Linked DNA regions of Nitratidesulfovibrio vulgaris str. Hildenborough. The protein of the gene in region 2 binds, or shares a complex with, the protein of the main gene of each other region. Links are inferred from orthologs where the notes say so. Each region holds a gene or a part of one and is shown on either strand. Other genes may lie near its edges. The genes, in order: metK and groL.

Region 1 (15,109 bases), 500 kb from region 2 along the record:
TCCAAAGCCTCGGAGAGCCGCAGTGAAATGGTGGTGGCGACTGTTTACTAAAAACATAGGTCTCTGCGAAGTCGCAAGACGACGTATAGGGACTGACGCCTGCCCGGTGCCGGAAGGTTAAGAGGAGGGGTCAGCGCAAGCGAAGCTCCGAATCGAAGCCCCGGTAAACGGCGGCCGTAACTATAACGGTCCTAAGGTAGCGAAATTCCTTGTCGGGTAAGTTCCGACCTGCACGAATGGCGTAACGATCTCCACACTGTCTCGGCCAGAGACTCGGTGAAATTGAAGTCGCGGTGAAAATGCCGTGTACCCGCAGAAAGACGGAAAGACCCTGTGCACCTTTACTATAGCTTGACATTGGGTTTTGGGCTTGCATGTGTAGGATAGGTGGGAGGCTGTGAACCCTGTACGCCAGTATGGGGGGAGCCATCCTTGAAATACCACCCTTGCAAGTCTAAGGCTCTAATCCCTACCCGTGATCCGGGAGGGAGACAGTGTCTGGTGGGTAGTTTGACTGGGGCGGTCGCCTCCCAAATTGTAACGGAGGCACGCAAAGGTTCCCTCAGCCTGATTGGAAACCAGGCGTCGAGTGCAAACGCATAAGGGAGCTTGACTGCAAGACAGACATGTCGAGCAGGGACGAAAGTCGGCGTTAGTGATCCGGTGGTTCCGCATGGAAGGGCCATCGCTCATTGGATAAAAGGTACGCCGGGGATAACAGGCTGATCGCGCCCAAGAGTTCATATCGACGGCGCGGTTTGGCACCTCGATGTCGGCTCATCACATCCTGGGGCTGAAGCAGGTCCCAAGGGTACGGCTGTTCGCCGTTTAAAGTGGTACGCGAGCTGGGTTTAAAACGTCGTGAGACAGTTTGGTCCCTATCTTCTGTGGGCGTAGGAGAATTGAGAGGGCCTGTCCCTAGTACGAGAGGACCGGGATGGACATACCTCTGGTGGTCCTGTTGTCGCGCCAGCGGCATAGCAGGGTAGCTATGTGTGGAAGGGATAACCGCTGAAAGCATCTAAGCGGGAAGCCTGCCTCAAGATAAGTTCTCCCCTCTTTTAGAGCTGAAGGGCCCAGGTAGACTACCTGGTCGATAGGCTGGAGGTGGAAGTGCGGCGACGCATGGAGCTGACCAGTACTAATAGCCCGAGCGCCTTGTTTTCTTCATACAATTCCTTTCCACCCTATTTGATTCTATTTCGGTCCCGTACGAAGTGGCGGCGTGAGCATAGCCAGCCTTCCCGGACGGTGACCAAAGAATCTGTCCTGGCGTCCATGGAGGAGGGGGTACACCCGATCCCATTCCGAACTCGGAAGTTAAGCCCTCCATCGCCGATGATACTGCGGGGTAGCTCGTGGGAAAGTAGGCCGACGCCAGGACTTTTCTTTTTATCTTGTGCAGATGCTGTGATGCAGCCAATTTTCTTTTGGCGTCCATGGAGGAGGGGGTACACCCGATCCCATTCCGAACTCGGAAGTTAAGCCCTCCATCGCCGATGATACTGCGGGGTAGCTCGTGGGAAAGTAGGCCGACGCCAAGAATCTTCAAAAGAACGGCGGTAACCATCTGGTTGCCGCCGTTCTTTTTTGTCTCTGGTCTGAATCTGCCGGGCTTCTTTCTCTGTCCCTGTTAGCCTGCCTGTGTCGGCCACGCCCTGCTGACGCCGAATGGGATGTCATCGTCATGAAGAGGCATCTTCTATTCAGCCTGCCATCCGGGCTGGACGTGATCAGAAATGAACTCTTGTATCATGCCGTTAACGAGTCCTGTCGCCCAAGTGCACGAGGTGTCGCACACCTGCCTCTAGCTTGGGGCGAGCATCCCTTGGAAGTAGGCAATGGTATGCCGCAATCCTTCGCGTAGCTGCGTCTGCGGTTCCCAGCCCAGTTTCTCGCGTACGGTGCTTATATCCGGACGTCTTTGCCGGGGGTCGCCACTCGGAAGCGGAAGATGAGCTATGGTCGATCGACTACCCACAAGGTCAATGACGGTTTCTGCCAATTCCCTGATGGTGAACTCAGCCGGATTGCCTATGTTCACAGGTCCATGCAGTCCCGGTGGCAAATCCATGAAGCGAATCATGCACTCGATCAGGTCATGGATGTAGCAGAAGGAACGGGTCTGGCTTCCGTCTCCATAGATGGTGATGGGCTCGTTTCGCAACGCCTGCATGATGAAGTTGGACACCACCCGTCCGTCATTGGGATGCATGCGAGGCCCATAGGTATTGAAAAGCCTGCCCACCCGAATGTCGAGTCCGTTTTGCCGATGATACGCAAAGAAGAGCGCTTCTGCACACCGCTTGCCTTCGTCGTAGCACGAGCGGATTCCTATGGGATCGACATTTCCCCAGTAGTTTTCGGTCTGCGGATGCTCAGCCGGGTCGCCGTACACTTCTGACGTGGATGCCTGAAAAATCCGTGCCCCGACACGTTTGGCGAGGCCAAGCATGTTGATGGCTCCATGCACGCATGTCTTTATCGTCTGTACGGGGTCGTGCTGGTAGTGCACTGGAGAGGCAGGGCACGCCAGATTCCAGATTTCATCTACTTCGACGTACAGCGGAAAGGTGATGTCATGGCGGACGAGCTCGAACCTCCTGTTTTCCAGCAAGTGTTCGACATTGGCGCGAGCACCGGTGAAGTAGTTGTCGACGCAGAGTACTTCGTGCCCGTCTTTCAGCAGACGATCGCAGAGGTGTGAGCCGACGAATCCGGCTCCACCCGTGACAAGTACGCGTTTGCGGAGATGCATCGTGAAGACCTCGTGTCCGCCGTTCGTGTGGGTAGAGGTGGGACGACAGGCGGAGTTGATCCGTTAGCCGTACAGACGTCGCTTGGCGTCGAGCACGAGCCAATGCAGCGTGCATGCCTGAAACCTAAATCAAAGTAGCACATTCGCCAAGTCGGCATGCTCGACAGAGGCAGCTTGTTCGACAGTTCCATCGAGCCTGGCGGCATGCTCAGGGGGCGTCGATGCGGTGGTATCCGGTACGACGCAGAAGAGCATGCCGCGTGCAAGGAAAGGCTAGTGCCGCCTTTCTCTGCCTTCCGCACGACCTGCACGACGCAGAGGGGAATGCAAGGCGATGCCATCGATACGGTTGCTTCTGTGATGGGCAGCCCGTACATCCCCCCGTGGTCACGTTCGCCACGGGGGGCTCGTCGTCTTTTCATTTGATCGGGGAGTATGCCTTGCGCGCTCTCGACGTGAGCCTCTCCAGCCTTTTCTGGAGGTTCGGTATGCTGTTGCACTGCCTCGCCTTCGCCGATTGAGTCGCGCTTGGCCTGTTCTTGGGCCATAGCCTGCATCCGTCCTTCTTGAGGGCCCCGCAGCCTCTGGGTGAGCTATGTTTCTGATGTCGTGAGGAGGCAGACCTTCAGGCTGTCACCTCTATCCCTCAAACGGCGCGTTCCCCGACCATGCCATTCCGAGACCATTCTCGTTTGATGCTAACCTGTGGCTCAAACAGGAATAACTGAGTCCATTTTTTCAGACTTCAAGTTTTATTAATAAAAATTAATTAAATGGAAATAATAAAGAGTGGGCCATTCCCTCTTGCACATGGGCCCTGTCTGCAATGTCGGACACGGCCCATGTTCTTATTTATGTGCTTCTTTTGTAACGCACCGTAATGATATGATTTTGAGATGTTGTGACTTTGCGTGGCGTCTTGGCCCGGTAATTGCTGTTTGAAGCAAAGCGCACTGACTCTTTGCTTTGCAGTGAGTCATATGCTCTGGCGTCGTCGTGCAACAGTATAAAATGGAAAAATGACGACGCATGCGGTCTCTGGTGCAGATGTTCGAAGCTTTGCGGCAGCTTTGTACGTCTTGTTCTGATGCGATGTCATCGCTGTATGGTTTACGTTCGAGGAGTTTCCATGTCCATTGAATTGCTGGCCCTCGTGGCCTTGCTGCCTATTCTCGTCGCTCTGGTCCTGATGGTAGGGTTACGCTTTCCTGCGACCCGCGCCATGCCTCTGGCATGGCTTGTCTGTGTCATCGGGGCCATCGGAGTCTGGAATCTTCCGGCCGGCTATGTGTCCGCCCTTACCTTGCAGGGCATTGTCACCGCGATTGGTGTGCTGATCATCGTCTTTGGTGCGATCATCATTCTCTACACCTTGCAGTATAGCGGGGGGATGGAGACAATCCAGTACGGCATGCAGAATGTGAGCCGAGACAAGCGCATTCAGGCGATCATTGTCGGCTACATGTTCGCGGCGTTCATCGAAGGTGCCGCAGGTTTCGGCACCCCCGCAGCCCTTGCTGCGCCGCTTCTGCTCTCGCTGGGCTTTCCGCCGCTTGCCGCCGCGGTCATATGCCTTGTGTTCAACAGCTTTCCGGTCTCTTTCGGTGCCGTGGGCACACCGGTGCTCATCGGCCTCAAATTCCTTGCCCCTTTGACGCAGGAAGCCGTCGCCCAAGGCATACCCGGGCTTAACTTCACCGACTTCGGTTCGTTCGCGAAGGTCATCGGCCAGTGGGCGACGCTGATGCACGGCCCGATGATTGTCATCCTGCCCATCTTCATGCTGGGCTTCCTCACCCGTTACTTCGGGGAGAAGAAGTCGTGGGTAGAGGGTTTCAAGGCATGGAAGTTCTGCGTGTTCTCGGCCGTTGCCTTTGCCGTGCCCTACTACGTGTTCGCATGGTTCGTCGGGCCGGAGTTCCCTTCGCTCATCGGTGGTCTTGTGGGCCTCGGTATCATCGTTGCCGGTGCAAAGCGTGGGTTCTGCGTGCCTGAAACCCCTTGGGACTTCGGCCCCCAGTCCAGCTGGGACGCGGAATGGACGGGCTCCATCCGTACTGCCGCCAATACCGAGTTCAAGGCGCACATGAGCCAGTTCAGGGCATGGCTTCCCTACGTGCTCATCGGTCTCATCCTCGTCGTGACCCGTATCCCCGAGCTTGGGCTCAAGGGCTTTCTCTCCGCGCAGAAAATCCCCTTCAACGACATTCTCGGCTACAAGGGCGTCTCGGCATCCATCGACTATCTCTACCTGCCCGGCACCATTCCTTTCACCCTTGTGGCCCTGCTCACCATCCTGCTGCATGGCATGAAGGGTGACGCAGTGAAGCGCGCATGGGGCGAATCCATCGCCAAGATGAAGTCGCCTACCATCGCCCTCTTCTTTGCGGTCGCCCTTGTGTCCATCTTCCGCGGGTCGGGGGTCGTCGACGCAGCCCTCAACCCCAACGCCTATCCTTCCATGCCGCTGGCCATGGCCAAGGCCGTGGCTGCCGTCGCGGGTAACGCGTGGCCCATGCTGGCATCGTTCGTCGGTGGTCTTGGGTCGTTCATCACGGGCTCGAACACGGTCTCGGACCTGCTTTTCGCAGAATTCCAGTGGGGTGTTGCCGCGCAACTGTCGATGCCGCGTCAGGTCATCGTGGCTGCGCAGGTCGTTGGCGGTGCCATGGGCAACATGGTGTGCATCCACAACATCGTGGCTGTGTGCGCCGTTGTGGGCCTTACGGGGCGCGAAGGGACCTTGCTGAAGCGTTGCTTCCTGCCTTTCGTGCTCTATGGCGTGGTGGTGGGTGTCGTCGCGTCGCTCATGAGCTTCGTGTTCCTGCCTCACCTCTTCTAAATCCCGATGCAGGGGCGCAGCCGCAGCGTCCCATGACGGTCTCATCAGGAGTCCGTTCGTGAAAAGCCCCGCCTTTCCTCGGAAGGCGGGGCTTCTTGCTTCCCTGATGGGTGCGTTCGGCCGTTGCGTCCCTTCGCGGCTGCGCTGTAGCCCCCCGACCAGTTACGGGGCACTGCGGTGCAGGATGAGGACGCCTGCGGACACGTCGCCGTCTGCTCATGCCTATGGCACGAAGAACGCCCCGGCAGCCGAGAGACTCGTCCGGTAAGGGCGCCCGTATTCATCACGACGCGGAATCAGTGCTTCGGGCTTCCGTCCGAGGGCTTCTTTCCCGGCTGTGCGGAGATGTCGACCTCGTCTTCTTCATTGAGGCTGCGTTTGAACTCGTTGAGGGATTTGCCGATGGTTTTGCCCAGTCCCGGCAGATTCTTGGGACCGAAGACGAAAAGCGCAATGACGAGGATGACCAGCAGATGTGCGGGCTGGAAGAGTTGACCTATCATGGGTGCTCCTCAGGGCGCGAAGCCTTGTAGGGGTGATTGGGTGGTGGCATCGTGCCATGGCTGTTGCGCATCGTGAAGCCCCGTGGCCGTTATCTTCATGTAATGTTCATGGACGAAAAAGGCGGGGCCCTTGAAGGGCCCCGCCTCGATGGTCATCGACAGGTTGCGTACTAGACCTTGGCGGCGGTGCGCAGGTCGGCGGCAGCGTCGGTGTGTTCCCATGTGAACTCGGGCAACTCGCGACCGAAGTGCCCGTAGCACGAGGTCTTGCCGTAGATGGGGCGCAGCAGGTCGAGTCTGCGGGTGATGTGGAAGGGGCGCAGGTCGAACACCTCGCGGACGGCGCGAGTGAGGACTTCGTCGGGAACGCTGGCGGTACCCTGCGACGAGACCAGCACCGACACGGGTTCTGCCACGCCGATGCAGTAGGCTATCTGCACTTCGCACTTGGGGGCGAGGCCTGAAGCGACCACGTTCTTGGCGATGTAGCGGGCCATGTAGGCACCGGAACGGTCGACCTTGGAGGCGTCCTTGCCGGAGAATGCGCCGCCACCGTGGTGACCCATGCCGCCGTAGGTGTCCTGGATGATCTTGCGGCCTGTGAGGCCGCAGTCGCCCATGGGGCCGCCGATGACGAAGCGCCCGGTGGTGTTGATGAAGATGTCGCAGGCCTTTTCATCGAAGAAGCCGCTGGGTTCGAGGATGGGGCGGATGACGTGGGTCTTCACTGCGTCGATGATGTCGGCCTGACTGGCGCTGTCCTTGTGCTGCGTGGAGACGACGACGTTGTTGATGCGTACGGGCTTGCCGTCGACGTATTCGAACGAGACCTGCGTCTTGCCGTCGGGACGGAAGATGTCGACGGTGCCGTCCTTGCGCACTTCGGTGAGACGCTGCGAAAGCTGATGCGCCCAGTAGATGGGGGCAGGCATGAGCGTGGCGGTCTCATCGCAGGCGAAACCGAACATCATGCCCTGGTCGCCTGCGCCCTGGTCTTCGTTGGTGGCGCGGTCTACGCCCTGTGCGATGTCGGCGGACTGCTTGTCGATGGAGGATATGACGGCGCAGGTCTGCCAGTCGAAGCCCATTTCGGAGCTGTTGTAGCCGATGTTGCGGATGGTCTCGCGCACGACATGGGGAAGGTCGGCGTAGCCGCGGGTGGTGATTTCACCGGCGATGACCGCCATGCCCGTGGTCACGAGGGTCTCGCAAGCCACGCGGGAGTTGGGATCCTGCGCCAGCAGCACGTCGAGCACGGCGTCGGATATCTGGTCGGCGACCTTGTCGGGGTGGCCTTCGGTGACGGATTCGGACGTGAAGTAGTATTTGCCTTTGCTGGGGATCATCTGATTCCTCCTTGGGAATGTCGTGCCCGCGGGGGGCGTGGCTACGGCGGTCTAGTCGCCGAGAAGCATCATGTTATCGAGAAGCCGCGCCTGTCCGACCCTGACGGCCGTGGCGCAGAGAGTGGCCCCTGTGAGGCGGTCGACCGGTTCGAGAGACACGGGGTCGACTATGGTCAGATAGTCTTCTTCTCCGCCGGGCAGGTTCTGGGCCCAGTAACGGCGGATGGCTGTCTTGATGGTCTCGGCATCGCGTTCTCCACTCTGGGTGATGGCGCGACCGAGGGCGAGTCCGTGATGGATGTGCGGTGCCTGAAGGCGCTCTTCGGCAGTGAGGTAGATGTTGCGCGAGCTCATGGCCAGACCGTCAGGTTCGCGCACGATGGGCCGCCCCACGATATCGACGGGAATGTTGAGGTCGCGCACCATCCTGCGTATCACGGCCACCTGCTGCCAGTCCTTCTGCCCGAAGACGGCGATGCGCGGCATGGTGAGCATGAGCAGCTTGGTGACGACGGTGCACACCCCTCTGAAGTGGGTGGGGCGCGACAGGCCGCACATGGTCTGCGAAAGCGCGGGGACCTCGACCCATGTGGCGTGGTCTTTCTTGTAGAGGTCTTCGGCTTTGGGCGCGAAGAGAACGTCCACCCCTTGGGCTTCGGCCATGGCCGCGTCACGTTCGAGGTCGCGCGGGTAGGCGGCGAAGTCTTCGCCCGGCCCGAATTGGGCGGGGTTGACGAAGAGGCTCACGATCACCTTTTCCGACACGGCGCGGGCGTGGGCCATGAGACTCTCATGACCTGCGTGGTAGTAGCCCATGGTCGGCACAAGGGCCGTGTGCACCCCGTCTGCCCTCCAGCGGAGGCAGGCCTGCTGAATCGTTTGAGGCTCGGTAATTATCTGCATATCAACCTATCCACATATAGTTGTACGGGTCATATACACGCAGCCGTTCGCATTGTCCAGTCCCCACGTGTGCGCGGGGAGGGGAAGACATAGGGCAGGACAGGCTATCACATCTTGACGCGGGAGTGCTACCGGGGGCACACATGGCAGGTATCCCGCCCAAGGAGTGACCATGCAACCGTTCTATCAGGGACAGTTGGACGTGTTCTGTGCCCTCTATGCCGTGCTCAACGCCTTGCAGCTGACACATGGTCTAGGCATGGGGCAGGCGCGTCGCATTTTCACCGAGACGCTTGAGGACATCGCCCGTGACGCCTCGCTGCTGCATGTCACGCTTCACAATGAGACCGATTATGCATGGCTTGTGGAACAGGTTCTCACCCGTTACGGACTGTGCCTCGATGCACCGTTTCCCATGACAGCCACACGCCCCTTCTCGTCGCCCACCACCCCGACGCCCCGCCTCCTGTGGGGTACGCTGTGCGGCTGGCTTGCGGGAGGGCCGAGACGCACTGCCGTGTTCCGCTTTCACAGGTATCTGCCCTTCCGGGGCGACCCGCTCATCAGGCACTGGAGTACGGTTCGTGAACTGGAGAACGACACTCTGGTGTTGCATGATTCGAGCCATGAACCCAATGCGGTGTTCTCAATCCACCGTGACGGTTTCGGCACCACGCGCGAAAGCATGAGCGACGGGCGTCTGCTGTTGATCGAAGCACCCACGGTATGGTTGCTTGAAGGGCGCTGAGGGCGTACGCGGGGCGTATCCCAGCCCGTGGCCGTGGTAGGGCACGCCGCTTGGGCACAACCGCCATCGGGCCCCAGTCAGAAAAGTGTTGTCGATGCGGACAGGCCTGCCTTCGGCGTCATTCTCCTGTCGGTGTCTGGCGGCATCCGCGTTTGTCCAGTGCAGCCATGAAGGCCTCAAACTGCCCGTCGTCGATACCGAAGGTGTGTTCCGCAGCAGGGAATGACCCCTCGCGTACTTCATGCGCATAGCGGGCCACAGCTTCACCCGCCATGCCGGCGAGGTCGGCGTAGCGTTTGACGAATCGCGGTGAAAGCTCGCCGTACAGCCCCAGCATGTCGTGTAGAACGAGCACTTGCCCGTCGCAACCCGCGCCCGCGCCTATGCCGATGGTGGGGATGTGCAGCCGGGCCGTGACCTGTTCGGCGACCGGTGCCGGAACACATTCGAGCACAAGGCTGAAACAGCCCGCTTCCTGCAAGGCAAGCGCGTCGTCGAAGAGGCGCAGGGCCGCTTCCGCCTGTCTTCCCTGAACCTTGAAGCCTCCCATCTCCGCCACCCGTTGCGGGGTGAGGCCCAGATGTCCCATGACCGGGATGCCCGCGTCGACCAGTGCCCGTACCTGCGGTAGCACCGGGCCGGCACCTTCGAGTTTCACCGCACGCACGCCACTCTCCCGGAAGAGACGCGCACCGTTGAGGAGTGCGTCACGCACGCCGGTCTCGTAGGTCATGAAGGGCATGTCCGCCACGACCATCGCGTGCCGCGTACCACGTACCACCGCGCGGCAGTGGTGCAGCATCTCGTCGAGGGTGACCGAGAGGGTGTCTTCACGCCCAAGCATGACCATGCCCAGCGAGTCGCCCACGAGAATGAGGTCGGCCCCGGCACCATCCACGATACGGGCTGAAGTGTAGTCGTAGGCTGTGAGCATGGCCAGACGCTGCCGTCCCTTGGCCTTGCGGATGTCGGCGGTGGTGAGTGGCCGTACGCCTTGCCCGGATGTCGGCGTGGCTGAAGAGGGGGGCGTATGTGTGCTCATGGTTGCTCCTTCGCTGTGTTCGTCTCCGGAGTGTACTGCCGCCACCCCCCTGAAGGCAAATGCGGGAGTGGCCTGCGATATGGCTCCTTCAAGATAAAATGATCTTTGTATCGAACTCGTTGCGAATAAATCTAATGCGAGCCCTATAGTCTGTTGGCGAATGGTCGAAGAGAAGGGCAAGCACGGCGGATTGGTCGCAGGGACGCGACCGGCAGTGTGCCGCCGCCGGGAACGACTGAATATTCATGGAGGAATATTATGTCACTGGTTATCAATCACAACATGATGGCGATGAATGCCGCTGGGAACCTGAGCAACTCGTACGGCAAGCTTTCCACTTCCGTGCGCAGGCTTTCTTCCGGCCTTCGTGTCGGCACTGCTGCCGACGACGCGGCCGGTCTGGCCATTCGCGAACTGATGCGTTCCGACATTTCCGCGCTCAATCAGGGCGTGCGTAACGCGAACGACGCTATTTCGCTCATCCAGACCGCTGACGGCGCCCTCGGGGTCATCGACGAGAAGCTCATCCGCATGAAGGAACTGGCCGAACAGGCCGCGACCGGTACCTACACTTCGGACCAGCGTCTCATCATCGATTCGGAATACCAGGCCATGGCCTCGGAAATCACCCGAATCGCCAACGCGACCGACTTCAACGGTCTCCATCTGCTCAACGGCAACCTGTCCTCCGATACGCACGACGGTTCGGGGCTGCAGTCCACCGGCAAGATGAAGATCCACTTCGGTACCGCGAACGACTCCGCCGAGGACTACTACTACGTCCAGATCGGCACCTCGACGGCTTCGGCACTTGGCGTCGGCAACCAGGCTACCGCCGGTAGCGCCGGTTACACCATCTCCACCCAGTCTGCCGCGCAGCAGGCCCTGGTGGCGATCCAGAACGCCATCATCTCGAAGGACAACATCCGTGCTTCTCTCGGTGCGTTGCAGAACCGCCTTGAGAACACCATCAGCAACCTGCGCACTCAGGCCGAGAACCTGCAATCCGCCGAATCGCGCATTTCCGACGTGGACGTCTCGTCGGAAATGACAGAGTTTGTGCGCCAGCAGATTCTGACCCAGTCTGCGGTGGCCATGCTCTCGCAGGCGAACTCGCTGCCTCGTATGGCGATGCAGCTTCTCGGCGGCTAACGGCCGACCGGGCGGAGAGGGGATTCTCCGGGACACACACGACCGGGCCGCGCAAGCGGCCCGGTTTCTGCGTTTCAAGGCCCTGCGTCTGGTCGTACCTGCGGGCACACCGCGGGAGGGTGTCGCCGCATTTACAGTGCCCCCGATGATGGTGCATGGTGCGCAGACAAGGAGAGATGCATGTCACGAACGTTTGCGGAACGCCTGCCGGAGATGCTGGCATCCGTCTTTGTCGTATTCTTCATCGTGCTGGGCATCGCCCCGGCGGACAGGGCGGTCTGGATTGCAGAGGCCGTGCCCGTGGTCTTCGTCTTTACCATTCTGGTGTTCACGGCGCGCAGATACCGCTTTTCGAACGCCGCCTACCTGCTGATGTCATTCTGGCTTTTCTGGCACACCGTGGGTGGGCACTTCACCTTTGCCGCCGTGCCCTTCGGCTTCGTCTCGGACATCATCGGTGCAAGCCGCAACCATTTCGACCGGATCGGTCACTTTTCGGTGGGTTTCTATGCCTACGCCTTCACCGAGATCCTCGTCCGGCGGCGTCTGGCGGGTCCTGTGGTCTCCACACTGTTCGGCCTGTTCGCCATCATGTCGGTGGCGGCGGGGTATGAGATTCTCGAATGGTGGTACGCCGTGAGCAGCGACCCCGAGGCGGGCATCGCCGTGCTGGGCAGTCAGGGTGACATATGGGACGCGCAGAAGGACATGCTCTCGGATACGCTGGGGGCGCTCTTCTCGCTTGCGCTCTTCTGGACGGCAGGCAGAAGGTGGGGAAGCCACGACCCCGTCCCGTCAGCCCGATAGCTGACCGCTGTCCTGCTGCCTTGACGGGGGGAAGGTGCGCTTCGTTCACCGCAGCACACGATAGGCGTTGCGGCTGCCTGTCGTGACGATGGGGCGATGTCTTTCCGTCTGGCGTGCAGAGACCGGAGACGACCCGCCACCGAGAGACCGTATTCTGCATCACGCGTAAAGCCCCCGCGACATCTCGTCGCGGGGGCTTTACCGTCTGTGGTATGTGCGTACGGGTTACGCTGTGCGAATCTCGATGCGCCGGGGCTTCGCCGCTTCCGCCTTGGGCAGGAAGAGGTCGAGTTGTCCATCTCGCAACGTCGCCTTGATGCGTTCACGGTCTACGATGTCTGAAAGGGTGAACGTGCGGGCGTACGATACGGCATCGAATTCGACGTGCATGGCGTTGCCCTTGTCCACCGGTGCGTAGGTACTCGTTCCCCTGATGGTGAGTTCGTTCTCCTCAAGGTCGATGGCGAGTCCTTCGGCACCCACGCCCGGAAGGTCCATGAGAATATGGAAGCCATCATCCATCTCGAGGATGTCCGTGGCGGGAACGACCTGCCTCGTGGTCTCGGTATCCTTCTGCATTATTCTGCCTCCGTGGTCATACCCGACTTCGGGAGTTATGATTCGATGTGTCGTGTGTTCCTAGGACTGTATGGCGATGCGGCGCGGTTTCACTGCTTCGGCCTTGGGAATGGAGACGCGCAGGATTCCGTTCACGCTTCGCGCTTCGACATTGTCCCTGTCGACGGGGACATTCATGTTGATGATGCGCTGGAAGGATCCTGACGAGCGCTCCTGCCTGAACATCCTTCCTGAAGACGCCTTGCGTTCTCCCTTGATGATGAGATTGCTCTCGGTCAACGTGAGTTCGATGTCTTCAGGGGTTACGCCAGGAACGATGACATCGACAACGTATCCGTTATCGCTTTCATAGACGTTGACGAGAGGATACTGTGTTCGCCTTGCGCCACCGGCCTGCATCCTTGCAAATTCATCGAAGAGCCTTTCGAAGTTCTTCGGGACATCATACAGACTGTTGAAGTCGATCACCATGTTCGTACCTCCTTGTCGTTGGCAAACATCAGGATAATGCGTACGTCCGGGCTGTCAACAGTGTGAGTGGACAAAGATGACGGAGTCTTCCGCCCCGGCGTTACCCTTTGACAAGCCGCACCTCTGCGGCTACCGGAAGGCACCCGGTACGGTCGAGGCTGCTGCCATTGCCTGCCGGGCGATGTCCTGATGGAGGTTGGAGCGGTGGGAACAGTCATCGATGTGCAGGTAGGAGCCCTTGAGGAGACCCGCAAGGCGTTGCATGAAGAGCTTTCCGTCATCGTGGGCGCGGCGGCGAAACTGACGCAGGTGGTACGCATCGAGCGCATCGTCGCCGCTGCTGATTTCGCGTCGGTTGTCGCGACAGCGGTTGCGGAGACGGGGCGCGGGGGAAGACGTCCCGCAGGTGAGCCGCACATCCTTTCGGTGCCGGGACGTACCGGGTGGGTGATGGTGCTGCATCCACGCCTGTTCGGCCCCGGCTTCGACGCCCATATCCGTCATGCCCTCTATTGGCACGAACTCACGCGACTTGTGCACAAGATGACGTTTCCTGCCCTGCTGCGCGGCAAGGTCGATCGCGAACGTGTGCTTATGGGTGAACTCTACAGGGCCTTCGGCGAGTACGATGCCGCGCGCAAGGCGTGGGCGTGGCGCGACGCGCTCGTTCGGGATGCGCTGCACGAAGAGCTTTCCGGGCGGGCCGTGGATGATTTCGTGCGTTCCCTGGCAGGGCAGGCTGCCGTGGCACTCGGGCACGGGCGCGAGGACATGGCGCGTCGCCTGAATGACACCTTGCGCAAGGATGGAGATGTCGCCGGCTTCCTCTCCGTCATGCGTGGCATGGTGGTGCAGCGCACTGTGGCGCTGGCACTGGCGTGGGCCGGGATGGACCATGCCCCGGACAAGGCGCTTGAGGTGGCTGGTGCACTGCGTGACGGATTGCCCGTGGCGGCGCAGCCCCTGCTGTCGTTCTTCAGGAATCGCCATGTGTCGGGAGTGACCGACCTGCGCGAGGGCGTGGCACTGCTTGATGCCCTGTGGCAGGCGTGGGGGCTGCACCTTGCGGACGGACCGGACGGGTTGACGGCCCTTCCCGTAGAACCCTTCTGATGATCGTTCCGGCGGGTACGGTGACTGTTCCCGCCTCATCTTCCGTAGGCTAGTATGTCGCGGTGGGGGACATGTACTGCCGGGGCAGAGGCACTCCGGTGCGTGCGTCGGCGTCGTGGACTCTCGCGGTTCGTTGCGGAAGTCTGCGTGACAGCCATGCCTCCATGCGCGGGCATGCGCGACGAGTGCGCGCAGAATGCGGTACGGACCACGGATGCGGGATGGTCGTGCATCCCCCGCCGCATTTTGGGCTTTGTCTAGGTTTCCGGCAGCCATGAACTTCCCGAGGAACCAGAAGCCCCAGAAGCCGGATGCACGCGGTGCTCTCGCCCCGGTCCGTCGGCTGTCATAGAGGCATCAGTCCGTGAATATGGCGCACTTCGTGTGCCCGATGCCGTTCCCATCGGCGCAGGTCGTGGTTATAGTCTGCGGGCGCGAACCGTCGCGCCAACGCCACTGCCCGGAGACGCCATGACCAGACGCCGCATGTACGCCATTCTCGCCCTCATCCTGTGTAGTATCGCCGTCGGCGTGTGGCTGTATGCCCGACGGGGGACGGCCGACCCCGTCATCCGCGAGACGGCCACCGTCACCAGGGGCGAAGTGCGCAAGACGCTCGAAGCCACGGGCATCATCAAGCCGCAGGTGGGCGCCGTGGTCAAGACCGGTTCGCGGTTCACCGGTATCATCCGCAAACTGCATGTGAAGGTGGGCGACCGGGTCGAGAAGGACGAGGTCATCGCCGAAATCGACGACCGTGAACAGCGCGCCCAACTTGATGAGGCAGAGGCGAAGCTGCGGCAGGCCGAGGCCGAAGCCGCGCGCGTTGAGACCTCGTACCCGTT
Region 2 (15,188 bases):
CCTGTTATCTCATCCATCGTGAGAAGGCGTTCGTGGTCGAGCACGAGCACGAAGCGGTTGTCGATGCGCACGATGCCCCGCAGATAGGGCTGCGGAACAGCCGCCCCCATGGACGGCGGAGGAAGCAGCTGGTCGGTGGCGACCTCCACCACGCCGCGAACGCTGTCGGCGAACACGCCCATGAGCTGCAACTCTCCCGCTCCGGGCAGGTCGAGAATGACGATGCGCGTGGCTGGCGTATGCGCGACACGCCCCATGCCGAGCTTGTGCCGGAGGTCGATCACCGGAACGGCATAGCCGCGCAGGTTGATGACCCCCAGAAAGTAGTCGGGCATCTGCGGAATGCGCGTGATATCTCCGGGGTCGAGCACCTCGCGCACGCAGAGGATGTCCATCGCCACCGTCTCGTCACCAAGGCGGAAGGCCAGCATGTGCAAGGCAGGGGATGCCGTATGCGGATCCATCATGCCACCTAGAACCTTTCGAAATCGCCGTCTTCATCGTCGGAGAGGTCGAGCCGCAACCGGGGGGTAGCCGGTGCCTTCGGCACGTCAACCTCGACCCGGGTCTGCCCCGGCTTCTTCTCCTGTCCGGCGATGAACGGTGCGGAACGGGGACGCGTCCCCCCTCCGGGGATACGGAAGAAGGCGACAGTCCGTTGCAGATGTCCGGCCTGCGCCGAAAGCTCTTCGGATGTTGAGGCGACCTCTTCCGATGCCGCGGCATTCTGCTGAATGACCTGATCCAGCATGTGCAAGGCGTCGTTGACCTGCTCGGCACCTTCACGCTGTTCGATGCTCGCGGCTGCGATCTCCTGCACGAGTTCCGCTGTGCGCGCGATGTCGGGAACAAGCTTGTGTAGCAGCGACCCGGCCCGTTCCGAAACGTCGAGGCTCGCGGCCGAAAGTCTGTTGATCTCCGCAGCGGCGGCCTGACTGCGTTCGGCCAGTTTGCGCACTTCGGCGGCGACAACCGCGAAGCCGCGGCCCTGTTCGCCGGCGCGGGCGGCCTCGATGGCCGCGTTGAGCGCCAGGAGGTCGGTCTGTCGCGCAATCTCCTCGATGATGGAGATACGGCTTGCGATATCGCGCATGGCGACCAGCGTCTCTTCGACGGCGAGCCCCGATTGACGTGCGTCCTCGGCCGCACGCAGGGCGATGGTCTCGGTGGTCTTGGCGTTCTCGGCATTCTGCGCGATGCGGGTGGCCATCTCCTCCATCGAAGCGGAGCACTGCTCGACAGAGGCCGCCTGCTCCGTCGCCCCCTGGGAAAGCGCTTCGGCGGTGGCGCTCAACTCTTCACTTCCGGCCGCCACGTTCTCTGCACCGAGTTGCACGTCTCGCACGACACAGCTGATGCGTTCGACCATGTCCATGAGCGAGCGAAGCAACTTGTCCTCTTCGCTACGTGGTGCGATGCGCCGCGTCAGGTCGCCAGACGCCATGGTGACGGCAAGTTCTGCGATGTTGCGTTCCACCGCGACCATCTCGGCAAGAGCACGCGTCAGGGTGTCACGAGGGCCGCGCGGTTCTGGCTGGGTCACCGCCTGCCCACGGGCGAGTTCCGTTGCGGCAGTCGCCACCTTGCGCTCGGCTTCGAGCATTCTGTTCATCGACGTGAGCAGTGTGCCAATCTCGTCACGCGAGTCGACTTCAAGCACCACATCGACATTGCCCTCTGCGACGGATTCCGCAGCCGCAACAGCCCTGCCCAGCCCCTTCTTGATCATGCGAGTGGTCAGCACGGTGAACACGATACCGAACAACAGCGCCGTCAGACTTATGGCTAGGACAGTGGCTGCCGAGAAGCGCACCGACTCCTGCGTGTGCGCATCCTGACGTTCAAGCAGGATTCTTGCGCTGTCGGCCAGCACCGTTGCGCTGGCGACCATCTTCTCCATGAGGGCTCGACGCCGGGGCTCGAACTCCGTGAACGCCCCGACCATGGCCTCGTACTGGCGCACGCTGGAGACGGCAGAATCGAGGGCTGTACCGAACCGTGCCCGCAGTGCCGACTGCTGCAAGGGTTCTACACCCTTACGCACCTTGTCCAGATACTCGCGCACCCGCATCAGGTCATCGGGCTTGCCCCGCCACAGATAGTACAGGATATGGACACGGGAGAGCAGGAACAACTTCTGCATCTCCTGCACCCGGTCGGCCACGTCGGTGGCACTTGCGGCCATCGAGGCCTCGAACAGCGCATCGAACGCGTCCGTAACCTGACTGGCAGCGGCGATTGCCTGTTGCAACGTCTTGTCCCGCTCGACACCCACGCTTTGGAGTTCCCGGAACAGCAGCTGATATTCTGAACTCTTCTGCGCTATCGCCTGAAGGTCACCGCCTTCCTGTCCCCCCAGAGTGCCGCGAATCCGCTCCACAGAAGCGAGAATCCGCTTCACCTTGGCATCGACTTCACCGGCGCTCTCTTCATGCCCGTTGAGCAGATAGTAGAGGACGTCGATACGCGCCCGTTCGGAAGTCGTGACCATGTCACCAACCACGCGCGCGGTCTCCATCTCGCCGATGAGCTTGTGCTGTGTCCGCCAGCCCATGGTGGCGACTACGGCGCCCAGCAAAAGCAACGCGGTGAAGGCCATAAGCAACCGTGTTGCCAGCGAATAGTTTCTGAACATAGTACAACCTTTCTGTCAGTCCTGCGGAGATGATACCGAGGGCGTCATGATACGCCCGGTCTGCCACAGTCGCATGAAGTTTCCATTGCATCCGGATGCCTGTTCGGCATGGCGGCAAAAAATGCAGGGGGAGGTCCGTAATCCATGAAGGAAGACAAGACAGCCACAAGCCCCTGCGACACGAGGCACCCCCCTCCGTTCTGTTGTGGCTGGCGACCACGAGGGTTGGCGCGGAACGTCGCCCCGCACCTGCGCCATGTCAGTAACCGGACAGGGCAATAGTATGACGCACGATGACAAGCAAGAGGCAGGCCAAACCCCTGCACGATTTAATGGAACAGCCCCATGAGAAAACGAGAAACGTCCTCCGCCCCCTCCCGGCCCTAAGAGACCTACCGGAGGATGGGCAGGGGCGGGCACGTGGACGCTATCAGCGACGAGTGAGAAAGGAGTCCATGGAGAGACGATGCTGGCACTCCTGCGGCAAACGACCGGGAACAACGCAACGCGTCACGTGATTCCGGGCGGCCTGGACACCTATGCTGTCATCGGGAAGGGCTTTTGCCATGACCCAGTGTCCACCCGCTATGAGGGCGGATTTCTGCATCAGCGGCGTCGGTCCTCAACCCGGCTTGAAGTTGCAATGAAAAAACGCCCCCGGTGGGGGCGTCTGAAGCGACAAGGCGATGCGCGGTCAAATCTCGTAGGAAAGGTCTGAGCGTTCCCGTTTGGTGTTGCGTCCGACCACATCAGCCAGCCCTGTGCGGGCGAGTGAACGACACGCGCGCTCGTCATGCGTCACCTCACCTGACATCAGGGCAGTGAGCGACGTTTCATCAAGAGCGGCTTCCAGAGCCTGAGAGGCCTTGATCCACGCACTACGGGTAAGGCAATCGGATTTCCGGGAACAGGCGTTGGGCTCACCGGTACAGCAGACTGTCAGCTGAATGCCCCCTTCCATCAGGCGAACGATGTCGCCGAGAGAAATGTCGTCCGGTTTTCGGGCAAGCGTATGCCCCCCTGCTGCCCCCCGGGTGCTACGTGTGAGTCCCCCACGCTTCAGGGTCTTGAGAATCTGTTCGATGAACTGAACAGTGACCCCTGTGCGTTCGGACAGGGATGTGGTGGTCATGGGTGCGCCTTCTCCGTGCATGGCGAGAGCAAGAAGAATACGCGCCGCGTAGCGAGTTTTGGCAGCAAGCTTCATGACAACGTTCCGATGAGTGTTGGCAACGGTGGCCTCCCCAAAGCCTGCAGACATTGTGCTTTTCAATTCCTCCCTTGTCAATAGGAATTAAAAAAATCAACGATTTCTTGAGCCCTTATTCACAAAAAGACGTTCTCTGCCTTCAGAACGCCACCTCTCTCCCCTGCATTTCCCTACGCCCTCAATCCCCGATGTCAGGCCGAGGCGTTGCACCTGTCGGGGGACGCCCACGGGTCTTTGACGTACACCGTCATGCCCTTCCCCCCCCCACGCAGGCATAGGCCACCTCACTCGCCCGGACAAGACAGGCAGACTGCGTTTCTCGTTCAAAAAATCACAAACGCAACGTCCACGCGGACTTCTGGGCGACAGGCCGACACACACAGCTCAAGCACTCGAATTGATAAAACAAATAAAACAGCGACTTGCAAGAACAGTCTGCACAGGTGCGTTTTGAAACACGCGGACGGTTCAGCTTGACACAAAATCCGGATTACTCTAATTCAGACCAACTCAATCTGATACAGATTAATTAAGATTGAAAAGCCATCATATGCCCCCGACATCGCAAGGAAGCGATTCGGGGCAGGCAGTAGGAGGCCTCCATGCGGATTTCCTCGACAGTCCACTATGCCTCTCGACTTCTCGTCAATCTCGCGCAGCACACGCCTGCCGCGGGCCCCGTGTCTGCCTCCGAGCTTGCAGACCGCACTGGCATCTCCGTGAAATTCATCGAAAAGATCATTCGCCAACTCCGTACGGCGGGGATGGTGCGTAGCGTACGAGGAGCAACGGGAGGGCATCTGCTTTCCATGCGCCCCGAGGACGTCACACTTGGAGATGTCCTGCGTGTGGTCGAAGGCGGTGTCCAGCCTCCCAACTGCTGCGTCGGCGACGACTGCGAAGACACCCCCTGCCGCTGCAAGACCGCATGGATATCCGCCGCCAAGGCTCTTGAAGCCACGCTCGACCAGTACACGCTGGCTGACATCATGAGCACCCAGCCCACCGCGAACGAACGCTCGACCAAGCGGCCTGCCGCCCGGATGAGCAACCCCCAATACGACAGGACGACACCCGGAACACCATACGCGCATGGTCGCTCCTGCGCACACCAAAGCCAATAGTCAAGGAGACCTGGCATGAAGAAGCTGCTCATTCTCGGGGCCGGTGCCGGCGGCACCATGGTCGCGACAAAGATGAGAAAAAAGCTCGATGAACGCGAGTGGGAAATCACCGTCATCGACCGCGACCTCAAGCACCACTATCAGGCCGGTTGGCTGTTCATTCCGTTCGGCATCTACAGCCTCGACGACTGCATCAAGCCCAAGAAGGATTTCATGCCCCGCGGCGTGAAGTTCGTGCAGGACACCATCGTCAACGTCGACCCCGAAGCCAAGGTGGTCAAGACCGAAAACGGTTCCTACGACTACGACTGGCTTGTGGTGGGCACGGGCTGCCGCATCGCACCTGAAGAAGTGGACGGTCTTCTCGACGACTGGCGTGGCAACATCCACGACTTCTACTCCCCCGACGGCGCAGTGGCCCTTCGCAAGAAGATGCTGCACATGAAGGAAGGCCGCCTCGTCCACCACATCTGCGAGACCCCCATCAAGTGCCCGGTGGCCCCGCTCGAATTCGTGTACATGGCCGACTGGTACTTCACCAAGATGGGTGTGCGCCAGAACATCGAAATCGAACTGGTGACGCCCCTCACCGGCGCATTCACCAAGCCCGTTGCGGCGAAGATTCTCGGTGACCTGTGCGACTCGAAGAACATCAAGGTCACGCCCAACTTCGTGGTGGACAGCGTCGACCCGGGCAGCAAGACCATCAACTCCGTCACCGGCGACGAAGTACCCTACGACCTTCTGGTCTCCATTCCGCCGAACATGGGGCAGGAATTCCTCATCGAAAGCGACATAGCCGACCCCATGGGCTACATGGACACCGACAAGCAGACGCTCAAGTCCAAGAAGTACGAGAACATCTACGTCATCGGCGACACCACGAACGTGCCGACCTCCAAGGCCGGTTCAGTGGCCCACTATGAGGCCGACATCATCGCCGAGAACCTTCTCGCCGACATCGAAGGCACAGGGCACTACCACCACTTCGACGGTCACTCCACCTGCTTCATCCTCACCGGTTACGAGAAGGCCTCGCTCATCGACTTCAGCTACGAGGTCGAACCGCTGCCCGGCATGTTCCCCTTCCCCGGCCTCGGCCCGTGCGAGTTGCTCGGCGAAAGCCACATGAACTACTGGGGCAAGCTCATGTTCAAGTGGGTCTACTTCAACCTTATGCTCAAGGGCCACGAACTGCCGTTCGAACCGAACCTGTACCTGCACGGCAAGGACACCTCGCTGCTCAGGAAGAAGTAGGCCGGAGGAAGAAATGACCAACGAAGAACGTATACTCGAACGCCTTGAGCGCATGGAAGAGCAGATTGCCTTCCTGCATGAACGCGCACAGGGCACGAAGGAACTCATACAGGACCTTACCCCCATCTCGAACCATGCCTTCAGGCTGATGGTGTCGGAACTGCAGGACGTGCACGGGCATGTGCATCTCGACGACGTGTTCGAGTTGCTGCGCCGTGGACTGCGAGGGGTGCCGAATCTCAACTACTGCCTCGACCAGCTTGAGAACCTCATCGACCTGTGGCGTACCATCCATCCCGCCATCGCTCCCACGTGGCCGCACATCATCGCCACCATGGGTGAATGGCATCGGGACGGGGTATTCGACAAGCTTGGGGCCCTCAAGGGCGTGGGCGGCAAGATGCTCGACACCACGACCCCCGACGACATCGCGCGCCTTGGCGAGTCGCTGGTGTTCCTGCTGGCCCTGCTGCAGAAGCTGGCAGACCCGAAGGTGCAGACGTTCCTCATGCGGGCTGTCGACATGCTGGGTGCTGTCGACCTCGACAACGCCAAGCCCGTCGGCATGTTCGGCATGGTCGGCGCGATGGGTGCGAAGGAGACCAAGGAAGGCCTTGGTGTCGCACTCGAGGTGCTCAAGGCCCTTGGCAAGCTCAGGGGTGACGGCACCCCCGCCGCCTGCGGCTGTTGCTGCTCCTCCAAAGGATAGCATGATGCATGGCCCCGCCACCCGTTGAGGGTGCGGGGCCTTTTCTTCAACTCCTCCGCTTGCGAGGCACCATGAACAGACAGCACATCCTGCTCGTGGATAAGGACCCGGAAGTACGCGCCCTGCTGTCGCAGATGCTCGCCGAAGCCGGTTACAGCGTAAGTACCGCCCACGATGCTCTTTCCGCACTCGACACCGCTCGAAAAAGCCGCCCCGACTGCATCTCGCTGGACATGGACCTCCCCACGCCCGGCGGAACAATCCTCTATGCGCGACTGCGCCGCGACGAAACATTGCGGCACACTCCTGTCGTCGTGCATAATGGGTGCGCGAGACTCCCCAACAGTGTTCCCACCATCGCCCGGGCCTGCTGCCCCGCTTCGCTGCTTGAAACCGTAACCCGCATCCTCACCTAGACATCTTTCACGCACTCCGGATGGGCCGTCCGCTTCGCTGCCCGCAACACCCGCATGGACGGCCCATCCGTCTTATCCGGCAGAGTCCGGCCTTTCCCATACGTAGCGCAGATGACGCGCCCAGCAAGACTGCCATGTCAGAGGTCCGCCCTGCCCACGCAGTGACATGACACGCACATTGCTCAACAGCCCCTCGTTCACCCGGTCTGCATGCGCGGCCATGGGCCCCTCCGAAAACTGGCAAACGGACGTGACGAGACTTCAGACTGTTCGCGCCTCGCACGGCACCACATGCCAAGCGTTATGTCCACGCCGCAAGTCGTCTCTGTTTACCCCTGCAGCCCCTGTGCCTGTTGCCGCAAGAAAGCCCTACAGTGAACACGAAGGGCCACGGTCACCCGTGGCCCTCATGCGCCCGCCTTCTTGCAGGCATTCAGCAGCGGCACCGTGCCGCAGTATCGTTGCTAGCAGACTGGTGCGAGATACTGGCGCCGCCAACGGGCCGCCAGCTGCATCGCGCGGGTGCGTCCCGCATCATCAAGCTTGCCCTCGGCATTGACGCGCTCGGATTCGGCCTTCGCGAAACCACAGGATGCGGCTAGCGAGAACCACATGAACGCCCGTTCTGCATTGGCTGCAACGCCCTTTCCGTCCCTGCACAGCACGCCGAGAAGATACATCGCCTTGCCACTGCCGAGGGTGGCGGCGCTGGTCAGAAGCTCACGTCCCGTTCGCAGCGAATCGGCATCGCCCTGTCCGATGAACGCCTCCCCAACTGTGCAACGCGCCTCGGCCGTCTCGGGGCGCAATGCCTTGAGGAATGCACGCTTGCTGGAGACGAGTTCCATACCGAAAGCCTTGTCGCGGAAGTCGTTGACCATGTCGTCGTACACGGGTTCGCAGTTGAAACCGCATCTGTCGGCGCGCCTGAACAGGCTCGCGGCACGTGCGAAGTCCTGCTTCACGCCCTCGCCACGCGCAACGCGGACAGCGTAGAGGTTGAGTGCCTCGTGATGTTCAGACGCCACAGCCCTCTCCAGCCATTCCAGAGCCTTGGCTTCATTCCGGGGTACGCCACGACCTTCGTCATAGATCATTGCAAGATTGAACTGGGCACTGGGTTCGCCCGACTCTGCCGAAAGAAACATATCCTGAAGTTGCATCGACCTACCCGCCTATGATTGAGGTTGGGAAATCCTCCACTTACCGACCCCTCGCCGTGTGGCACCGCGAGTTCCGCCGTGGGCAGCATCGGCGGTCGAAGAGGACATGCGTGGCTGCCCGCGCGGCATGTCCTACCTCGATGGTATGGATTATTTCCTACCTTCAAGGTGTGATATTGTCAATGTAGCCGGAGCTAATTCTTCAAGATTCCGTCAATCCAGATACAAATGCCAGCATAACATACCAAAAGAATGATAAAAACGCTGACGAATCACACAGGACATAGACGTCGTCACACCCGGGCCATACATGTCGCATGCTTCTGAAAAATGATATAACCCTACATGGAAACATCCACGTCGGGCGAACAGGGTCGCCCGCACTCCCCATACCCCAGGAGGCTCCATGCGCTGGCGGCAATTCCTGACTCCCGTGATTTCGCTGTCTCCGGAACAGGCACGTAACCTCGTCGCGGAATCCGGCACGAATCTTACCATCCTCGACGTACGCCAACCAGCCGAATATGCCGAAGGTCATATTCCAGGTGCGATGCTCATGCCCCTTGCCGACCTTGCGGACGGCATGAGGCAACTCCCCGCAGAAAATCCCTTGCTCGTCTACTGTGCCATAGGCGGACGTAGCCGCATCGCTGCGCAACTGCTTGCCGGTAACGGGTTCAGCAAGGTGATGAATCTCTCCGGGGGCTTCAAGGCATGGAACGGGGCGACGGGCTTCGGTTCCTACGACAGTGGGCTTGAACTCTTTCCCCAGACACTGGGGCTTGAGCAGGCCATTGTCACGGCTTGGGGGCTTGAGAACGCGCTTGAGGCGTTCTACGCCACACAGATGGGTCAAGCGGTGCAGGGCGATGTCGCGGATGTGTTCGGAACACTTGCAAAGATGGAAAGCAGCCATAAACGCCGACTTCAGCGGCAGTACGCCGATATCGTCGATGCTCCCATCGACGGGACGGGGGTCGAAGCGGCCATGGCCCGCAACCTCGTGGAAGGCGGCCTGACAACAGAGGAGTACCTTGCCCGTGCCAAGGTCGACACCAACGACGTCATGGAGGTTCTGCAGTTTGCCATGATGCTGGAGGCGCAGGCCATGGACCTTTACGCACGCGCCGCACGCAGGGCCGACGATGTCGAGACGCGGGCCTTTCTGGACGCCATGACCCGCGAAGAGAAGTCCCACCTAGCGCAACTGGCGACTCTCCTCGACAGGCACCTCGAAGGTGAGTCCCATGCCTAGCCTGCTGCTGCTTGGTGCCGGACACGCGCACATGACCGTGATGGAGGCCATCCCCCGTCTCATCGAACGCGGTCATTCCGTGACCGTGGTGGGTCCGGGTGAAAGGCATTACTATTCCGGCATGGGGCCGGGAATGCTTGGTGGACACTACTCACCAGAGGACATCAGCTTTCCGGTGCGCCAGATGGTAACGCAGCGCGGTGGCACGTTCATCACCGCAAGAGCGACCCGCATCGACCCGCAGCGCAAGCACGTCGTTCTCGATTCCGGGCAGGAACTTGCCTATGATGTCTGCTCTTGCAACACCGGGTCGCACGTGCCTTCCTCCATCGTCGACGGCGACGCAACGGACGTCTTTCCCGTCAAGCCCATAGAGAACCTGCTGGCAGGACGTGAAAGCATCCGGCGACGCGCATCCCGAGGCCCCGTGCGCATTGCCGTCGTAGGGGGCGGGCCAGCTGCACTGGAAGTCGCAGGCAATGCCGCGGCGGCACTGACGCAGACAGGGGCCCAAGGCAACGTTGCCATGTACGCTGGCAGTTCGTTCCTGCGCCGCTTTCCGGCACGCGTGCGGGAGTTGGCACGAAAGGAGTTGCAAAAGGCACGGGTGAAGCTTCATGAAGGGGCCTATGCATCTGCCGTTCACACGGGAGAAGTCGTACTCGACAACGGCGAAAGGTACGAGGCCGACATCATCTTCACCGCGCTGGGAGTGGTTCCCTCCCCCCTCTTCGCGGCCTCCGGCCTTCCTGTCGGTAAGGACGGCGGCCTTGCCGTGGATGCCCACCTGCGCTGTACGGAGTATGACGACATCTTCGGAGGCGGTGACTGCATATGGTTCACGCCGCAACCACTCGCCAAGGTCGGCGTCTACGCGGTGCGCCAGAATCCGGTGCTACTGCACAACCTCGCCGCACGCCTTGAAGGCGGGCCATTACTGACTTTCTCACCCGGTGGCGAGTATCTGCTCATCTTCAATACAGGTTCCGGACGCGGCATCCTGCACAAGGCGGGGTTCACCTTCGCCGGTCGTCTGGCATTCATGGTCAAGGACTGGATAGACCGGCGCTTCATACGCCGCTTCCAGCCGCACTGAGGCGTTACAAGACACGAAAGTGCCCGCCTGCGAAAGGAAGGCGGGCACTTCTCATCCATGTCCTACGATGTTCAGGCCCGCTTGAGGTCGTCCACGAGGCGCTTGAGGACCTGCGACTGGTTCGCCAACTCCTGAACCGCCGTAGCAGCCTCACGCATGGCCTGTGCCGTTTCGGCAGAGATGGCGCTCACCTGCTCCACCGACTTGTTGATCTCTTCGCTGGCGGCCGACTGCTGCTCCGAAGCCGTGGCGATGCCACGCACCTGATCGCTCACCGTGTCGACCATCTTCACGATCTCACGCAGGGCCTCGCCTGAGAGGCGAGCAGCCTGTGTCGCCTCTTCGATGGTCTTCACCGACCTGTCGACGTTGTCCATGTTCTTGCGGGTTCCGCCCTGAACACCCCGTATGGCGTTGCCGACCTCCGTAGTGGCCTGCATGGTCTTCTCGGCCAGCTTGCGCACCTCATCGGCAACGACCGCGAACCCTCGTCCGGCCTCACCCGCGCGGGCCGCCTCGATGGCTGCGTTGAGGGCGAGCAGGTTCGTCTGGTCCGCAATGTCGGAGATGACGTTCATGATCTGCCCGATGGCCTCTGCCTGCCTGCCCAGGTCTTCCATGTCATGCTTGAGCGCGACAGATTGCGACTGTACTTCGCTTATCCCAGTCACGACCCTTCCGACAATCTCCGCGCCACTTTCAGCCTTTCTGCGTGTGTTCTCCGCGATGTCAGCGGCCTGTCCGGCATTTCGGGCGACCTCCAGAACCGTTGCGTTCATCTCCTCCATGGCGGTGGCCGTCTCACCCACGCGCCGGGCCTGTTCTTCGGCCCCGCGGTCGGATTGTTCGATTTGCGCCGAAAGCTCTTCCGATGCCGATGAGAGCACCTCGACCACACCCTCAAGCTTGACCGCAGCCTGCAACATGCCTTCGGCCTTTGCCCGTTCAGCCTGTCTGCGTGCCTCTTCAGCCTCAAGTGTGGCCTGTTGCGCTTCCTGTTCCTTGCGGCGAGCCTGTTCAGACTTCTCATCCGCTTCTGCAATCTTGGCCTTGAGGGTTGTCACCATGTCCTGAACGGCACTGTACACCCCTTGCCTATGGCTACTCTCGCGAAAGTGGATATCGAGATTTCCGGAAGCTATCTCGCGCGACACATCGTAGAGATAACCCGGGTCTTCGCCCAGTTGCGCCATGGTTCCCCGCACGATGTAGACACCTGCCCCGGCACCTATCGCGATGGCAACAAGAACGAGGACGATGCTGAACGTGCGGGCGGATGACACGACGTTCGTGGCTTCCGCTGCCGACTGCGCCGACCCCTTGTCGTTGATTTCCACCGCCGCATACAGTGCGTCCATAGCTGCCTGAAAATGCCCTCGAATCTCTGACCTGTCCAAAGCTGCAGCTTCGACGTTCTTGTTCACACGAGACAACTCCATCCCCTTGTCCATAGCTCTGTAATACTGTCGTGTATGGTCAAGGAATTTCTCGAAATTACCCCTCTCTGACGGGTCAGATACCAGTTTTTCATATATTCTTGCGCTATCCTGCAACTGTTGCTTTAGCTTTTCAATGTTACTCTCAATAGAAGCGATTGCAGAAGCGTCTGTAGCGATTATATGCTGCAATTGCTGCCTTCTGATACGGTTCATATCCCCCTGCATCTTGGCGAGTATCTTGATACTCGGTATCCAGTTACTGGCGATCTCCTGCACATCGTCGTGAATCAGGCCTAGCCTGTTCACGGAAAAGCCACCGACAACTATGATCACGAGGACAAGGGAACCGAAGGCTATGGCAAGTTTATGGGTCAGTTTCATGGCTGCAACCTCGCTATGCGGGTGTCTGGGATATTCGAGAATAGCACAGGGACGCCACTCCGCCATTAGTTTTGTTCCTCGACTCGAACTTGCATCACGTCGCAGCCGTTCTGCCCAACATACCGAACACCAATGACAAAAGGGCCGGCATCCGAAGATGCCGACCCTTGCAAGTCTCAAAGCGGGGCTGGAGGCTAGTACATGCCGCCCATGCCGCCCATGCCACCCATGCCGCCGGGCATGGGCATATCCTTCTTGGGTTCGGGCTTCTCGGCGATGGCGCACTCGGTGGTGAGCAGCAGCGAAGCGACCGAAGCTGCGTTCTGCAGGGCGATGCGGGTCACCTTCTTCGGGTCGATGACGCCGACGCCGATGAGGTCTTCGTATTCGCCGGTGGCAGCGTTGAAGCCGAAGCCGTCCTTGCCTTCACGCACTCTTTCGACCACGATCGAGCCTTCGAAACCGGCGTTGGAAGCGATCTGGCGCAGCGGTTCTTCGATGGCGCGGCGGATGATGTTCACGCCAGCGGTCTCGTCGTCGTCAGCGGGCTTGATGTCGTCGAGAACCTTGGCGACGCGCACGAGCGCGGTACCGCCACCGGGGACGATGCCTTCTTCGACGGCTGCGCGGGTCGCGTTGAGGGCGTCCTCGACGCGGTCCTTCTTCTCCTTCATCTCGGTCTCGGTGGCAGCACCGACGTGGATGACGGCAACGCCGCCCACGAGCTTGGCAAGACGCTCCTGCAGCTTCTCGCGGTCGTAGTCGGAGGTGGTCTCTTCGATCTGGGCGCGAATCTGCTTCACACGGGCCTTGATGTCGTCACCCTTGCCAGCGCCGTCGACGATGGTGGTGTTCTCCTTGTCGATGACAACGCGCTTGGCGGTGCCGAGATCGGCCACGGAGATGTTCTCGAGCTTGATGCCCATGTCTTCGGAGACGACCTGGCCACCGGTGAGGACAGCGATATCCTGCAGCATGGCCTTGCGGCGCTCGCCGAAGCCGGGAGCCTTGATGGCGACGACCTGAAGGGCGCCACGCAGCTTGTTCACCACGAGGGTGGCAAGGGCTTCGCCGTCGACGTCTTCAGCGATGATGACGAGAGGACGCTGCATCTTGGCCACCTGCTCGAGAACGGGCAGCATGTCCTTCATGGTGGAGATCTTCTTCTCGTTGCAGAGAATGAAGGGCTCATCCAGTTCGCAGACCATCTTCTCGGGGTCGGTCACGAAATAGGGGGAGAGGTAACCGCGGTCGAACTGCATCCCCTCGACGACTTCGAGGGTGGTCTCAAGGCCCTTGGCCTCTTCGACGGTGATGACGCCTTCCTTGCCCACCTTGCTCATGGCCTCGGCAATGATGTTGCCGATGGTGGAGTCGGAGTTGGCAGAGATGGTACCGACCTGGGCGATTTCCTTCTGGTCGCGGGTGGGCTTGGCAAGGTTGCCGAGTTCACGCACCAGGGATTCGACGGCCTTGTCCACGCCACGCTTGATGGCCATGGGGTTGCGGCCGGCAGCCACAAGCTTCACGCCTTCGCGGTAGATGGCCTGGGCGAGGATGGTGGCGGTGGTGGTGCCGTCACCGGCGATGTCGCTGGTCTTGGAAGCGACTTCCTTGACCATCTGGGCACCCATGTTCTCGAACTTGTCTTCGAGTTCGATTTCCTTGGCGACGGAGACGCCGTCCTTGGTGATGACAGGGGAACCGAACGACTTCTCGATGACAACGTTACGACCCTTGGGGCCGAGGGTGACCTTTACGGCGTTGGCAAGTTTGTCGACGCCACGGGAAAGCTTTTCACGAGCCTTGGTATCAAAAAGGATTTCCTTGGAAGCCATGTGAATTTCCTCCTCAGGGAAGCGGGATGGTACGGGGAATTACTCGATGATGGCGAGGATGTCGTCTTCGCGCATGACCAGATGCTCGACGCCGTCGATCTTGATTTCGGTACCGGCGTACTTGTTGAACAGCACCATGTCGCCAGCCTTCACCGTCATGGCGACGAGCTTGCCGTCATCGGCGGTCTTGCCGGGGCCGGCAGCCACGACTTCACCGCGCGAGGGCTTTTCCTTCGCGGTGTCGGGGATGTAGAGGCCGCCAGCAGTCTTTTCTTCGGACTCGAGGCGCTTGACGAGAACGCGGTCGTTGAGGGGCTTCAGATTCATGCGATCAATCCTCCACAATGGTTGATGACGTTATGCCCGCTGTTGGCACTCTCTTGTGATGAGTGCCAGACGGGGTACCAGCGATAGCTAGGAGGCTTTTGCCCCCTTGCAGCCCTCTTGGGCCTCGCTTTCACCGGGGATTTCAAAGTGCGCTTCCGGCATCCGGTCTTGGTCACCTTCAGCGCAAACAAACTAATGCCCTATTCGGCCTTGAAAAGGGGCGAAACGCATTTTTTTATGATTTTTACCACAACACACTGCCATAAAAGACTATTTTTCTCTCCTCAGGCGACCTTCCGGCCCCCCTTGGGCAACCCGAGGGCGATGGACGCGAGTGC

What was found.
Region 1: the proteins of groL (region 2) and metK are in contact, whole or in part, in a cryo-EM structure (PDB 8P4O), measured with the Escherichia coli proteins. The link is inferred for Nitratidesulfovibrio vulgaris str. Hildenborough from one-to-one orthologs.

Annotation. Positions count from the first base shown.
Region 1 is NC_002937.3:2,545,546-2,560,654, reverse strand. Bases 5,362-8,141 are described here. They hold metK (methionine adenosyltransferase), read right to left. Parts: upstream 7,450-8,141; coding sequence 6,274-7,449; downstream 5,362-6,273. Other genes in these bases: panC (pantoate--beta-alanine ligase), read right to left, coding at 7,501-8,141; DVU_RS11470 (twin-arginine translocase TatA/TatE family subunit), read right to left, coding at 5,897-6,103; DVU_RS11475 (L-lactate permease), read left to right, coding at 5,362-5,600. In the rest of the region: DVU_RS11480 (UDP-glucuronic acid decarboxylase family protein), read right to left, coding at 1,808-2,758; more of DVU_RS11475, read left to right, coding at 3,888-5,361; more of panC, read right to left, coding at 8,142-8,352; DVU_RS11455 (hypothetical protein), read left to right, coding at 8,525-9,100; panB (3-methyl-2-oxobutanoate hydroxymethyltransferase), read right to left, coding at 9,219-10,142; DVU_RS11445 (flagellin N-terminal helical domain-containing protein), read left to right, coding at 10,401-11,294; DVU_RS11440 (DUF2238 domain-containing protein), read left to right, coding at 11,475-12,101; DVU_RS11435 (Hsp20/alpha crystallin family protein), read right to left, coding at 12,327-12,680; DVU_RS11430 (Hsp20/alpha crystallin family protein), read right to left, coding at 12,741-13,151; DVU_RS11425 (hypothetical protein), read left to right, coding at 13,356-14,264; DVU_RS11420 (efflux RND transporter periplasmic adaptor subunit), read left to right, coding at 14,736-15,109. UniProt on the Escherichia coli protein: Catalyzes the formation of S-adenosylmethionine (AdoMet) from methionine and ATP.
Region 2 is NC_002937.3:2,038,079-2,053,266, forward strand. Bases 12,202-15,060 are described here. They hold groL (chaperonin GroEL), read right to left. Parts: upstream 14,524-15,060; coding sequence 12,880-14,523; downstream 12,202-12,879. Other genes in these bases: DVU_RS09350 (HAMP domain-containing methyl-accepting chemotaxis protein), read right to left, coding at 12,202-12,751; groES (co-chaperone GroES), read right to left, coding at 14,563-14,850. Outside these bases: DVU_RS09295 (chemotaxis protein CheW), read right to left, coding at 1-467; DVU_RS09300 (methyl-accepting chemotaxis protein), read right to left, coding at 473-2,635; DVU_RS09310 (RrF2 family transcriptional regulator), read right to left, coding at 3,330-3,896; DVU_RS09315 (RrF2 family transcriptional regulator), read left to right, coding at 4,448-4,969; sqr (type III sulfide quinone reductase, selenoprotein subtype), read left to right, coding at 4,985-6,226; DVU_RS09325 (DUF1641 domain-containing protein), read left to right, coding at 6,240-6,935; DVU_RS09330 (response regulator), read left to right, coding at 7,007-7,351; DVU_RS09335 (tetratricopeptide repeat protein), read right to left, coding at 7,816-8,514; DVU_RS09340 (rhodanese-like domain-containing protein), read left to right, coding at 8,921-9,769; DVU_RS09345 (NAD(P)/FAD-dependent oxidoreductase), read left to right, coding at 9,762-10,865; more of DVU_RS09350, read right to left, coding at 10,937-12,201; DVU_RS09365 (Na+/H+ antiporter NhaC family protein), read right to left, coding at 15,135-15,188.